4 regions of the Klebsiella sp. MISC125 genome follow, and region 1 is predicted to be linked to each of the others. Evidence: predicted binding sites of a transcription regulator. Region 1 holds the regulator's gene; each other region holds the start of a gene.
The links. The regulator PurR, encoded in region 1, represses purine synthesis genes. The targets are predictions, from matches to a motif close to CANGCAAACGTTTGCNTG.
Positions count from the first base shown of each region.

Region 2: pyrD (quinone-dependent dihydroorotate dehydrogenase) is a predicted target of PurR. The motif match lies at 2,048-2,065, and genes of this name have one in related genera.
Region 3: glyA (serine hydroxymethyltransferase) is a predicted target of PurR. The motif match lies at 1,549-1,566, and genes of this name have one in related genera.
Region 4: gltS (sodium/glutamate symporter) is a predicted target of PurR. The motif match lies at 1,348-1,365, and genes of this name have one in related genera.

Region 1 covers NZ_CP180448.1:2,758,576-2,762,233, reverse strand. The annotation lists gene ACMYSL_RS13090 (MFS transporter) at 1-70, opposite strand, end outside; gene ACMYSL_RS13085 (YnhF family membrane protein) at 238-327, opposite strand; gene purR (HTH-type transcriptional repressor PurR) at 624-1,649, shown strand; gene punR (DNA-binding transcriptional activator PunR) at 1,668-2,579, opposite strand; gene punC (purine nucleoside transporter PunC) at 2,701-3,658, shown strand, end outside.
Region 2 covers NZ_CP180448.1:3,950,005-3,953,662, forward strand. The annotation lists gene ACMYSL_RS18710 (YcbX family protein) at 1-235, shown strand, start outside; gene zapC (cell division protein ZapC) at 232-774, opposite strand; gene pyrD (quinone-dependent dihydroorotate dehydrogenase) at 942-1,952, opposite strand; gene ssuE (NADPH-dependent FMN reductase) at 2,201-2,776, shown strand; gene ssuC (aliphatic sulfonate ABC transporter permease SsuC) at 2,819-3,610, shown strand; gene ssuB (aliphatic sulfonates ABC transporter ATP-binding protein) at 3,607-3,658, shown strand, end outside.
Region 3 covers NZ_CP180448.1:1,602,816-1,606,473, reverse strand. The annotation lists gene ACMYSL_RS07705 (DoxX family protein) at 1-118, shown strand, start outside; gene glyA (serine hydroxymethyltransferase) at 179-1,432, opposite strand; gene hmpA (NO-inducible flavohemoprotein) at 1,759-2,949, shown strand; gene ACMYSL_RS07690 (LacI family DNA-binding transcriptional regulator) at 2,993-3,658, opposite strand, start outside.
Region 4 covers NZ_CP180448.1:135,695-139,352, reverse strand. The annotation lists gene gltS (sodium/glutamate symporter) at 1-1,130, opposite strand, end outside; gene xanP (xanthine/proton symporter XanP) at 1,417-2,808, shown strand; gene ACMYSL_RS00645 (AsmA family protein) at 2,954-3,658, shown strand, end outside.

The DNA of each region.
Region 1 (3,658 bases):
GGGAGAACTCGGTAGTACCGATACCGAAGGCACCGATCGCCAGAGCGAGCAGGGGAAAGTTGATTTTCATTCAATGACTCCATCGGGCCGTCTTCAGCGACGGCATCTCATCAGAAGCCAAAAGCATGACATCAATCACAGAAAAACAAAAGTAAACGAAATGGCAAAAGATTTTTGCGAAATTGATAATAATGGCGGAAAAAGAAAAGGGAGAACGATGTCTCCCTCATATTGGAATTAGTGCAGTATGGCGGTCAGCCCTGCGGCGACAATCAAACCCAGAACAATAATCGTCGTTGTCAGCGAAAACTTTAAATCTGTATCCATCAATTTTTCCCCTTGATTATCCCCACATGAAAAGTGAGCTTGCTCATTTTTACATAGATTAGCGCAAATATCTTCCGAGATTTAGAGGGATGCACATTTTTGCTCTTCCCCTTTGCCCCAAGATCGGACAAAATCCCACGCTAATTTGAAAGCGTATCGGCCATTGACCCCTTCCTGTCGTTCTGTGTCGTTTTCCCGACGTGATGCAATGTTCAATTTTGGCATCAGGGTGTGTACAGGCAAACGTTTACGTACCGATTAACGGGCGATCAGGTCAAGGTCTGGAGTGAGAAGTAATGGCAACTATTAAAGATGTAGCGAAGCGCGCAAACGTTTCCACTACAACAGTATCACATGTAATTAACAAAACGCGTTTCGTTGCGGAAGAGACACGCAACGCTGTGTGGGCTGCGATTAAAGAACTGCACTACTCCCCCAGCGCCGTTGCTCGCAGCCTGAAGGTTAATCACACTAAGTCTATCGGATTGCTGGCGACCAGCAGCGAAGCGGCCTATTTTGCCGAAATTATCGAATCCGTTGAGAAAAGTTGCTTCCAGAAGGGCTATACCCTGATTCTCGGCAACGCATGGAACGATCCGGAGAAACAGCGCGCCTACCTGTCAATGATGGCGCAGAAGCGCGTGGACGGCCTGCTGGTGATGTGTTCTGAGTATCCTGAGTCGGTACTGAGCATGCTGGAAGAATATCGCCATATTCCGATGGTCGTGATGGACTGGGGTGAAGCAAAAGCCGACTTCACCGACTCGGTTATCGATAACGCCTTCGAAGGGGGTTATATCGCCGGGCGCTATCTGGTGGAACGCGGTCATCGCGAAATTGGCGTGATCCCCGGCCCGCTTGAGCGGAACACCGGTGCCGGCCGCCTGGCGGGCTTTATGAAAGCGATGGAAGAAGCGCAGATCAACGTTCCTGAAAACTGGGTCGTGCAAGGTGATTTCGAGCCGGAATCCGGCTACCGCGCGATGCAGCAAATCCTCAGCCAACACCATCGCCCGACGGCGATTTTCTGCGGCGGGGATATCATGGCGATGGGCGCTATTTGTGCAGCAGATGAAATGGGTCTGCGCGTGCCGCAGGATATTTCGCTGATCGGTTATGACAATGTGCGCAACGCCCGCTACTTCAGCCCGGCGCTGACCACCATCCATCAGCCAAAAGATTCTCTGGGCGAAGCGGCCTTCAACATGCTGCTGGACCGCATCGTCAACAAGCGCGAAATTTCCCAGTCTATTGAAGTACATCCGCGCCTGGTCGAACGTCGATCCGTGGCCGACGGTCCGTTTGTCGATTATCGCCGTTAATTCTCCTCGCGGCGCCGGCTATTCCGGCGCCCGCAGCCACTCCCTGTTCAGCGTTTCACTGTCGCCAAGGTAATCCAGCAGCCACATCAGCGCCGGTGAAGCATCGCTTTGTTGCCACGTCAGGCAGCAGGCCGCATCAGGGAATGGGTTTTCCAGCGCCAGCGCCGTCCATTCTCCGCTATCAATTCGCGGCTGTGCAAAATGCTTTGGCACCATGCCAACACACAACCCTGCGCTGAGGCAAGTCGCGGAAGCGTCCCAGTCCGGTACCACCACCCTCTTCTGATTATCCAGCAGCCACGTCGTGCGTTTCGGTAGCGAGCGTGAAGTATCTTCCCGTACCAGCGACGGCCAGTTGCGCAACACATCGTCGCTTAACGGGCCGTCTATTTTCGCCAAAGGATGATCGCTGGCCACCACGCAATCCCAACTCAGCATCCCCATATCGCGAAACGCATAGCGCCCACCGACGGGAATAGAGCGCGTCGCGCCGATAGCTAATTCCACGCGGCCATCAGCTAACGCATCCCAGACGCCGTTGAATACCTCCTGAAAGACAATCAGTTCAACGTCATCAAAATGACGATAGAAATCAACGATCATTTGCCGCATGCGCGCCGGTTTGACGATGTCATCGACGGCAATGGATAGCTGCCCGCGCCAACCGTTGGCTATCTGCTGGCACTGCTGGCGAGTGATCTGCATTTTTTTGATAACAGAGCGCCCTTCCTGCAAAAACCAGACCCCGGCCGGGGTTAATTCGACATCACGGTGACGACGTTCAAAGAGCGGAACCGCCAGCCACTCTTCCAACTGACGCACGGTATAACTCACCGCTGAAGGTACGCGGTGTAGCTCCTGCGCCGCTGCGCTAAAACTGCCGTTACGCGCAACAGCATCAACCACCTCAAGTGAGTATTCTGACCACATATTCTGCCTACAAAATTTTTGAATCCACCTGACAAATATTAGCGTTTCACAAGCCCGAATGCACTCCCTACACTCTGCCGCACCGTACCTGCATCAATAACAAGAGAATTTTATGCAACAATTGCAACAACCTGGGAAAGGATTTTTAGTCTGGCTGGCCGGGCTCAGCGTGCTCGGCTTTCTGGCCACCGATATGTATCTGCCGGCTTTCGCCGCGATCCAACAAGATCTCAACACTTCAGCGGCTTCAGTCAGCGCCAGCCTGAGCTTGTTCCTGGCAGGCTTTGCCATTGGACAGCTTTTTTGGGGGCCGCTCTCCGACCGTTACGGACGCAAGCCGGTACTGCTAAGCGGCCTGGCCATTTTCGCAATCGGCTGTCTGGGGATGCTTTGGGTGCAAGATGCCACGCTGATGCTGGCGCTGCGCTTCATTCAGGCGATTGGCGTTTGCGCCGCCGCCGTGACCTGGCAAGCGATGGTGACCGATTACTACCCAGCCCATCGCACAAACCGTATTTTTGCCGCCATTATGCCACTGGTGGGCTTGTCTCCAGCACTGGCGCCGCTGCTCGGTAGCTGGCTGCTGGTTCATTTCGAATGGCAGGCTATTTTCGCCGTTCTGTTCGCGATAACCCTGTTGCTCATGCTGCCGGCCTTGCGCCTGAAAGCGGCGAAAAAGACGGTTGTCGGCACCCAGCAGAAGCTGACTTTCCTTGCCCTACTACGCTCGCGCGAATACAGCGGCAACGTGCTGATTTATGCCGCCTGCTCCGCCAGCTTTTTCGCATGGTTGACCGGCTCGCCATTTATTCTTCACGAGATGGGGTACAGCCCGACCGTTATCGGCCTGAGCTACGTTCCGCAAACTATCGCGTTTCTGGTTGGCGGTTACGGCTGCCGTGCGGCTTTACAAAAATGGTCAGGGCAGCAGATCCTGCCGTGGCTGCTGGTGATTTTCTCCATCAGCGTTGCCGCTACCTGGCTGGTAGGTTTGCAGGCTAACGCCACGCTTGTCGGATTAATGATTCCGTTCTGTGCAATGGCGGTGGTAAATGGCGGTATTTATCCTATCGTCGTTG
Region 2 (3,658 bases), 1.2 Mb from region 1:
GATTGAGTGGCAAGGGCTAAGTTTTACCGGCAACAATCAGCAAATTTTGCTGGAGCAGTTGGAGCAACAGGGGATCCGCGTTCCTTATTCCTGCCGGGCGGGCATTTGCGGCAGCTGCCGCATCCGACTGGAAGAAGGAGAAGTTAGTGCGCTGAAGAAAAATGCGATTGGTACAGATGGCACCATTCTGTGCTGCAGTTGCGTGCCAAAAACCGCGCTACGGCTAGCGCCTTAAACTGCCTGGCCCAGGCTGTAGCTGGCTGCACCCGGCGCTGGCTGCAGCCGGTCGTTCATAATTTTAATCACGTCGCCAAGCTGCATAACCCGCCCGGCAAGCGTCAGGCCGGGCTGCGCTAACAGACATAATGCCGCGTTTTCACCAGCTTCAACCACCAAAAGATTCACCTGCTGCCCGGTATCGCTAAGCCAGGCGCTGGCAGCATCGCCGCCGCCGGGCTGCCAGCACTCTTCATGGGTTGTGAAATGCCAGCTTTTCGGCATCTGCGGCTTGAGAAAGCGAATAGCGACCAGCGCATTCAATACTAATTCAGCGCGCTGCTCTTTTGATAATTCAAGGTCGCGGCATTTTTCTTCAAATGAAAAATAAAGCGCGGCATCATCGACGCAAAATCCGGACGGAGCAAAGGCGTCGGGGGTCAGCATTCGGCGTGCGAAACGTGAACGAAATAACATGCCATTAGCCAAATCGAGCATCATACGATCGTGCTCTTCATCGTAATACCAACGCCAATTATCGTCAGGTTTAATCCGCATTTCTTCCCCCGTCCTCTATCACTTCCATCTGTAATTAACAGGTAAACTGCTACAGAATATTTCCAAAATTAAGAAAAGACTAAAATGTCTAAATAAGCAACAATGAAGGAATATAAAACAACCAGGGCTATAAATAAAGCCCTGGTAGGATATAAGAAGGGAAAAGATTAGATATGGGTAACAATTTCTTTAATCAGTGGCGGACCTTTAAAAATAAATCCGGAATAAATCTGCACCAATGTAGCGCCCGCAGCAATCTTTTCACGCGCTGCAATCACCGAGTCAATACCACCAACTCCGATAATGGGCAGGCGCCCCTGTAATTCCGCTGACAGCATACGGATAATTTCTGTACTCTTCAGCTGTAAAGGACGACCGCTAAGCCCGCCGGTTTCGTCGCAATTTTTCATGCCCTGAACCAGCGACCGATCCAACGTGGTATTAGTCGCAATCACCCCATCAATATTATGTCGAACCAGACTATCGGCAACCTGGATCAATTCCTCAACAGAAAGATCCGGCGCGATCTTCACCGCCACGGGGACATATTTCTGGTGCTTCTCTTGCAGTTCGCGTTGCTTATTTTTAATACCGGAAAGTAAATCATCCAGCGCATCACCGTATTGCAAAGTACGCAGGCCAGGGGTATTCGGCGAAGAGATATTAATGGCGATATATCCGGCGTAGGCATAGATTTTATCCATACAAATCAGATAATCATCTTTGCCTTGTTCAACTGGGGTATCTTTATTTTTACCAATGTTAATCCCCAGGATCCCGTCAAAATGGGCCTTTTTCACGTTCTCAACCAGGTTATCAACGCCGTGGTTATTAAAGCCCATGCGGTTGATCAAACCTTCGGCATCGACCAGACGGAAGATCCTCGGCTTATCGTTACCCGGCTGCGGACGCGGCGTCACGGTACCAATTTCAATTGAGCCAAAACCCATTGCGCCGAGCGCATCAATGCACTCGCCATTTTTATCCAGCCCGGCGGCCAGACCCAGCGGATTCTTAAATGTGAGCCCCATGCAGGTTACCGGCTTTGTCGGTACCTTCTGGCGAACCAACATTTCCAGCGGTGTGCCTGAAACACGGCGTAATTGTTGAAAGGTTACTTCATGAGCGCGCTCAGGATCGAGCTGAAAAAGGGCTTTACGAACGAAGGGGTAGTACATGAACTCTCCTGGATTCCCGGTGTGCAAACCGGGGGCGTATTATGTGCGATCCACCCCGGAAAGGGAATTGACCTGCGACAAAAAATCGCATCTCAGACGCAAACGTTTACTTTTGTCTCCCTCTTTATGCACTTTCTGACAATTCAACGCTGGATAAATCATTTAGGGAAATAAAAGCGCTCTGTCACACTGCAGCTAAATGTTATCAATTATAGATAAATGAAAATTTTTAGTTATAAGGAGAGAGTATGCGAGTCATAACACTTGCGGGTAGCCCGCGTTACCCTTCCCGCTCCAGCGCGCTTCTGGAATACGCCAGAGAGACACTCTCCGCTGCGGATATCGAAGTCTGCCACTGGCATCTGCAAAATTTTGCCCCGGAAGACCTGCTCTACGCACGCTTTGATAACCCCGCTCTGCATGCGCTGAATGAACAACTTGCTGGTGCGGATGGGCTGATTATCGCCACCCCGGTTTATAAAGCTTCTTTTTCCGGCGCGTTGAAGACGCTACTCGACCTGCTGCCAGAGCGTGCGCTGGAAGGCAAAATCGTCCTGCCGCTGGCTACTGGCGGAACCATCGCGCATATGCTGGCGGTCGATTACGCCTTAAAACCGGTACTCAATGCGTTGAAAGCCCAGGAGATCCTTCATGGCGTCTTTGCTGATGATAGTCAGGTGACAGATTATCAACATAAACCGCAATTTACCCCAAACCTGCAAGGTCGACTCGACCTGGCGTTGGAAACCTTCTGGCAGGCACTTCATCGCCCCAGTAGCCGAGCTCCGGCACTGAAAAGCTTGCAACGGGTAGAGCATGTTTAAAGGCTAACGTTGACGCTCACACGGAAATAAAAGGAACACATCATGGCGACCCTTTCGCAAAAATTCCTGATACGCGTGGCCCCCTGGCTTCTGCCGGTGGGCAGCGTGATTATCTGGCAATTCGCCTCTTCGATGGGCTGGCTATCCACCCGCATTTTGCCGTCGCCGGAAGGGGTACTGAAGGCTTTCTGGACGCTCTCCGCCAGCGGTGAGCTTTGGCAACATCTGGCGATAAGCTCATGGCGAGCATTGATTGGTTTCAGCATCGGTGGATCCATTGGCCTGGTTCTGGGATTAATCAGCGGCCTGTCGCGCTGGGGTGAACGCCTGCTGGATACCTCCATTCAGATGCTGCGTAATGTGCCGCATCTTGCGCTGATCCCGCTGGTTATCTTGTGGTTCGGTATCGATGAGAGCGCCAAAATCTTCCTCGTGGCGCTGGGGACGATGTTCCCAATTTATATCAATACCTGGCACGGGATCCGCAACATCGACAGAGGACTGGTCGAGATGGCCCGTAGCTACGGTTTATCCGGCGTTGCTCTGTTCCGTCATGTGATCCTCCCCGGCGCACTCCCCTCTATTATGGTCGGCATTCGCTTTGCGCTTGGCCTGATGTGGTTAACGCTGATTGTTGCCGAAACTATCTCTGCTAACGCCGGTATCGGCTATCTGGCGATGAACGCCCGCGAGTTTCTGCAAACCGATGTCGTGGTGGTTGCCATTATTCTTTATGCCATTCTTGGCAAACTGGCCGACTTCAGCGCCCAGCTTCTGGAGCGCGTCTGGCTGCGCTGGAATCCGGCTTATCACCTTCAGGAGGCTAACGCATGACGACTGCGCGTCTTAATCCGGGGATCCCGCTGCTGCTTAACGGCGTGA
Region 3 (3,658 bases), 1.2 Mb from region 1:
GTCCGGCGATGCGGTACTGCCGAATATGATTAACTTCTGGAAAAACGTCAGTATTGCCGGAGCCTTCCTGCTACTGGCGATAACCGGGCCTGGCGCTATTTCACTCGACCGGCGTTAATCCCCCAGACGCAAAAAAGGCCGCAATCGCGGCCTTTTTTTCGCTTTAAACAACTCAGCGTTATGCGTAAACCGGGAAGCGTGCGCAGATATCCAGCACTTTACCCTTCACGCGCTCAATGACCGCTTCGTCATTGATGTTGTCCAGCACGTCGCACATCCAGCCAGCCAGCTCTTTCACTTCCGCTTCTTTAAAGCCGCGACGAGTGACTGCCGGAGAACCGATACGGATACCGGACGTCACGAACGGGCTCTTCGGATCGTTCGGTACGCTGTTTTTGTTGACGGTGATGTTGGCACGACCCAGCGCCGCGTCAGCTTCTTTACCGGTCAGGTTTTTGTCGACCAGATCCAGCAGGAACAGGTGGTTTTCAGTGCCGCCAGACACCACTTTGTAGCCGCGGTTCAGGAACACTTCCACCATCGCTTTGGCGTTTTTCGCAACCTGCTGCTGGTAGACTTTGAACTCTGGTTCCATCGCTTCTTTCAGCGCTACGGCTTTCGCCGCGATGACGTGCATCAGCGGGCCGCCCTGAGCGCTTGGGAATACGGCTGAGTTCAGTTTTTTGTACAGCTCTTCGCTACCGCCTTTCGCCAGGATCAGGCCGCCGCGCGGACCCGCCAGGGTTTTGTGGGTAGTCGTGGTGACAACGTGAGCGTGCGGAACCGGGTTCGGGTAAACGTCAGCAGCAATAAGACCGGCAACGTGGGCCATATCAACGAACAGGTATGCGCCAATGCTGTCTGCGATTTCACGCATTTTTGCCCAGTCAACCACACCAGAGTATGCGGAGAAGCCGCCGATAATCATCTTCGGTTTGTGGGTCTGCGCCTGCTTCGCCATGTCCTCATAGTCAATTTTACCGGACTCATCGATGCCGTAAGGGATGATGTTGTACAGTTTACCGGAGAAGTTAACCGGGGAGCCGTGAGTCAGGTGACCACCCTGCGCCAGGTTCATACCCAGAACGGTATCGCCCGGTTGCAGCAGCGCGGTGTAGACCGCGAAGTTAGCCTGGGAACCGGAGTGCGGCTGAACGTTAGCGTAGTCGGCGCCGAACAGCTCTTTTGCGCGGTCGATAGCCAGTTGTTCAACGATATCAACGTATTCGCAGCCGCCGTAGTAGCGCTTGCCCGGATATCCTTCAGCGTATTTGTTGGTCAGCTGAGAACCCTGCGCCTGCATAACACGCGGGCTGGTGTAGTTCTCGGAGGCGATCAGTTCGATGTGCTCTTCCTGACGTACTTTTTCCTGCTCCATAGCCTGCCACAGTTCGGCATCATAATCGGCAATGTTCATTTCACGCTTTAACATCCGCATCTCCTGACTCAGCTAACGATAAAATTTCGGCCTAAAAAGGCGGTCCAATCGGACAACGGCCCACAGTATAACTGAATCATTCTGTGATAACAGGTCTTGACAAATGATTTTACGCAAACGATTGGCTCCGCATTACACAAGGCTTTGAGCAATAACGCTCCTGAGATTATCAACGGATTTCTTTTCAGGTTTGTGATGCAAATAATTCATGTTGTAACCACCTTACGGCAAAGTGTTAAAGAACCATTTACAAAGCAGGGTTATTTTTATAAGATGCATTTAAAATACATTATTAAAATGACTCATATAAGGAAGCTGCTATGCTCGACGCCCAAACCATCGCAACGGTGAAAGCCACCATTCCCCTGCTGGTTGAAACCGGTCCAAAGCTGACCGCCCATTTTTACGATCGCATGTTTACGCATAACCCTGAACTCAAAGAAATTTTTAACATGAGTAACCAGCGCAATGGCGATCAGCGTGAAGCACTGTTTAACGCGATTGCCGCCTATGCCAGTAATCTTGAGAACCTGCCCGCCCTGCTGCCGGCGGTCGAGAAAATTGCTCAAAAGCATACCAGCTTCCAGATCCAACCAGAGCAGTACAACATTGTCGGTACCCATCTGCTGGCCACCCTGGACGAAATGTTCAATCCAGGCCAGGAAGTGCTGGACGCCTGGGGCAAAGCTTACGGCGTGTTGGCCAACGTCTTTATCAATCGTGAAGCGGAAATCTACAGTGAAAGCGCCAGCAAAGCCGGCGGCTGGGAAGGGACTCGTGCGTTCCGCATCGTGAAGAAAACCCCGCGCAGCGCACTCATCACCAGCTTTGAATTTGAACCTGTCGACGGCGGTGCGGTGGCTGAATATCATCCAGGTCAGTATCTGGCGGTCTGGCTGAAGCCGGAAGGTTTTCCGCATCAGGAAATCCGTCAGTACTCCCTGACCCGCAAGCCTGATGGCAAGGGTTACCGCATTGCGGTGAAACGTGAAGATAGCGGTCAGGTGTCGAGCTGGCTGCATAACTCAGCCAAAGAAGGGGATGTGATTTATCTGGCGGCACCAGCAGGTGATTTCTTCCTCAACGTCGCCCCGCAAACGCCAGTCACGCTGATCTCCGGCGGCGTCGGCCAAACGCCGATGCTGGCGATGCTGGATGTTCTGGCGAAAGCGCAGCATCCGGCCCAGGTTAACTGGTTCCATGCCGCAGAAAACGGTGACGTTCACGCCTTTGCTGACGAGGTAAAAGCGCTGGGGGCAAGCCTGCCGAAGTTTGCTTCTCACGTCTGGTACCGCAGCCCGAGCGAAGCAGACCGCCAGGCGGCACAGTTTAATAGCGAAGGTTTGATGGATTTATCGGCGCTCGCCGACAAGCTCAGCGACCCGCAGATGCAGTTTTATCTGTGCGGCCCGGTGGCGTTTATGCAGTTTGCCGCGAAGCAGTTGGTTGAGCTGGGCGTAAACAGCGAGAACATTCATTACGAGTGCTTCGGCCCGCATAAGGTGCTGTAAGCCACTTTAGATGACGGGCCGGGAAACCGGCCTGTCAACGTCGCTACCCTACTTTCGCTACCGACTGTCTGACGATCAGGTCTGCAGTCAGGCGCTTAACGCTCTTGGTTCTCTTTTCTTTGTTTTCAATTTTAGAAATCAACAATTTGGCTGCGGTCAGACCCAGTTGATATGCAGGCTGCTTAATGACCGTCAACGGAGTCGGGAAAAAGCTTGCCCACCTGGGGTCATCAAACATCAGAAAAGAGATATCTTCCGGAACCGCCAGACCACATTTGTAAATAGCAGAAATAACCCCTTCACCAATAAAATCGTTAGCCGCAATAATGGCGGAAGGTCTGTTTTTACCCGTCAGAAAATTGATGACCTCACTGCTGGTTCTGGACTGTAACTTATCCGTGTCTTTAACCAACAAAACGTCGTGGGTAATATTTGAATCGGCTTCAGCTATTGCGCTTTTAAACCCACTCAAGCGCTCATCAAATGTAGTAATCGCTAAATCACCGGTACAGTAGAGTATGTTTCTGTGCCCCTGGCTGATGAGATAGTTGGTTGCGAGCTTCATGCTTTCATGGTTGCTAATCAACACCTGGTCGCTTGAATCGAGGCCGGACAGGCGGTCAACTTCAACAATCGGCAGATGCGCCAGGGGTCTGATGTTATTTATCGATTGATGCGTCGGGACAATGATAAGCCCCTGAAGCATATT
Region 4 (3,658 bases), 2.6 Mb from region 1:
ACCATCGGCACCACCAGAAACGCCATGTGTGATGGGCCAAAACGGTCGGTAATCGCCTGCATATTGGCAATCGCCGTCGGTGTCGCGCCGAGGCCAAAGCCGCAGTGCCCGGCGGCCAGAACGGCGGCATCGTAGTTTTTCCCCATCATTCGATAGGTCACAAACACCGCATACAGCGCCATTGCCACCGTCTGCACCGCCAGAATGGCAATCATCGGCAGCGCCAGCGACGCCAACTCCCACAGCTTCAGGCTCATCAGAGCCATCGCCAGGAACAACGACAGGCTGACGTTACCCAATACCGACACCGCGCGATCAAACACGCGATACAGCCCCAACGCCGACAAACTGTTGCTGAGGATCACGCCGATAAACAGCACGCAAACAAAGGTCGGCAGCTCGAATACGGTTCCCGCCAGCAGTTGCGCAACGAACTTACCTACCGTCAAACAAATGGCAATTAACGCGATGCTCTCAATCAGCACCAGCGAGGTAATCATGCGCCCCATTTCCGGCTTTTCAAACGCGGTCGGTGCAACCTGATCGTCCGGCGTGCCGTCCGGTGAGGAAGAGTGCTTAACCAAATAGCGCGCCACCGGGCCGCCGATCAGGCCGCCAAGCACGAGGCCAAACGTTGCACAGGCCATCGCCACTTCGGTAGCGTTGGCGAAACCATAGCGCTCGACAAACAATTTACTCCACGCCGCGCCGGTGCCGTGACCGCCGGAAAGGGTAATGGAACCCGCCAGCAGCCCCATCAGCGGGTCGAGGCCCAGCAGCTTCGCCATGCCGATACCGAGGGCGTTTTGCAGCAGCAGCAGTCCCACGACAACGATCAGGAACGTCCCCACCACTTTGCCGCCAGCCCGCAAGCTGGCGAGGTTGGCGTTCAGGCCGATGGTGGCGAAGAACGCCAGCATCAGCGGATCTTTCAGGCTCATATCGAAATCAATTTCGATATCCATGCTTTTCTTCAGCGCCAGTAAGGCCAATGCCACCAGCAGGCCACCCGCAACGGGTTCAGGAATGGTATATGTCTTCAGGAAAGGGACGGTTTGAACGAGTTTTCTACCCAGTAGCAACACTAATGTTGCGGCAACGAGCGTCGATAAGGTATCGAGATGAAACATAAAAAGAGCTCCTTATAGGCGCATGATCCATTCACACGCGACGGTATTCCCGGTGTCGATTGCTTCTCATCATGAGTAATCGGGAGGGGATTTTAAGCAGAAGTACGGAAAAAATGACAGAAAAAGATATTTTGTAGGGATATTGATGCGATCAAGCATACAAAATGTTAATAATTTTTCTAAGCCTATTCCCTGTATAAATATTTATCGCTAAAGAGTGGCAAACGTTTGCTTTTGGTCTACAGTCCGATAAAATCCCCGCTTTGCCACCTTTGGGATTGTTGTGATGTCCGTTAACACCGCAGAGTCAGAAAATGCGCAACCGGTTGCGCATAAGCAAGTCAGCGAATTAATCTACCGCCTTGAAGACCGCCCACCGCTACCGCAAACTCTGTTCGCCGCTTTCCAGCACCTGCTGGCGATGTTTGTCGCAGTCATCACCCCGGCGCTGTTAATTTGCCAGGCTCTGGGCCTCCCGGCTCAGGATACGCAACACATCATCAGCATGTCTCTGTTCGCCTCCGGTGTCGCATCCATTATTCAAATTAAAGCCTGGGGGCCGGTTGGCTCAGGGCTGCTCTCAATCCAGGGCACCAGCTTTAACTTCGTCGCGCCGCTGATTATGGGCGGTACCGCGCTGAAAACCGGCGGCGCCGATGTCCCAACCATGATGGCTGCGCTGTTCGGTACCCTGATGCTGGCCAGCTGCACGGAAATGGTCATCTCCCGCGTCCTGCACCTCGCGCGGCGCATCATTACCCCGCTGGTCTCCGGCGTGGTGGTGATGATTATCGGTCTGTCGCTGATTCAGGTTGGCCTCACTTCTATCGGCGGCGGCTACGCGGCCATGGCTGATAATACCTTCGGCGCGCCGAAAAACCTGCTGCTGGCGGGTATCGTGCTGGCGCTGATTATTATCCTTAACCGCCAGCGCAACCCCTATTTGCGCATCGCCTCGCTGGTGATCGCCATGGCAGCGGGTTATCTGGCAGCCTGGTTCCTCGATATGCTGCCAACCAATACCGCGCCAACCGACAGCAGCCTGATTATGGTACCCACGCCGCTTTACTACGGCCTGGGCATCGACTGGAATCTGCTGCTGCCGCTAATGCTGGTCTTTATGATTACCTCACTGGAAACTATCGGCGATATCACCGCCACCTCCGACGTCTCCGAGCAGCCAGTTTCCGGCCCGCTATATATGAAGCGTCTGAAGGGCGGCGTGTTGGCTAACGGCCTGAACTCGTTCGTCTCGGCAGTATTTAATACCTTCCCGAACTCCTGTTTCGGGCAGAACAACGGCGTGATTCAGTTGACCGGCGTCGCCAGCCGCTACGTCGGCTTTGTGGTCGCGCTGATGCTGATCGTGCTCGGCCTGTTCCCGGCGGTAAGCGGCTTCGTGCAACATATCCCTGAGCCAGTACTCGGCGGCGCAACGTTAGTGATGTTCGGCACCATCGCCGCCTCCGGCGTGCGCATCGTCTCCCGCGAACCGCTGAACCGCCGCGCGATCCTGATTATCGCCCTGTCGTTGGCCGTCGGCCTTGGCGTTTCCCAGCAGCCGCTGATTCTGCAGTTCGCCCCTGACTGGCTGAAGAACCTGCTCTCCTCAGGTATCGCTGCCGGTGGTATCACGGCAATCGTGCTGAACCTGGTTTTCCCGCCAGAGAAAAACTAATCCTGCCTGATGCCCTGGCCGCGTGATGCTGGCCAGGGCATGTACATCATCCACCTCACATCATCTCATTACACAATTCCTGTCTTGAGGATTGCGCATAATTCGGGCATAACAGCCTTATGTGCCTCGCTCAGGATCGAAGATCATGAAATTTCTCGGAAAGCTGATTCTCTGGCTGTTGATTGCCCTGCTGGTGGTGATCATTGCGGTTTATTTCCTGCTGCAAACCCAGTGGGGCGCACGCCAGGCCAGTGCCTGGCTAAGCGACGGTACCGGCTGGAAGGTCTCTTTCAACAAAATGGACCACAATTTCTCCTCGCCAATGCACCTGCAACTGCAAAACGTCACCCTTGGTCGTGACGGCAAACCGGCGACGCTGGTGGCTAAAACGGTGGATATCGGCTTTAGCAGCCGCCAGTTTAGCGACCCACTGCATGCCGACGAGATTGTCCTCAGCGATGGCACCCTGAACTTCTCGCCTTCATCAGCAGCCTTACCGTTCGCCGCCGACCGCCTACAGTTGCGCAACATGGCGTTTAACAGTCCGGAAAGCGACTGGGATCTCAGCGCTCAGCGCGTCACCGGCGGCGTCAGCCCATGGGCACCGGAAGCGGGCAACGTCCTCGGTAAAAAAACGCAGATTCAAATGAGCGCAGGGTCGATGACGCTGAACGGCATCGAAGCCAGCAATGTGCTGATTCAGGGGAGTATCGATAACGGTGAAGTAGCGCTCTCGACCATCGGTGCTGATGTTGCCCGCGGCACGATGACCGGGACGGCGAAACGCAACGCCAACGGCGGCTGGCAGGTCGATAATTTACGCCTCAGCGAGATCCGCCTGCAAAGCGAT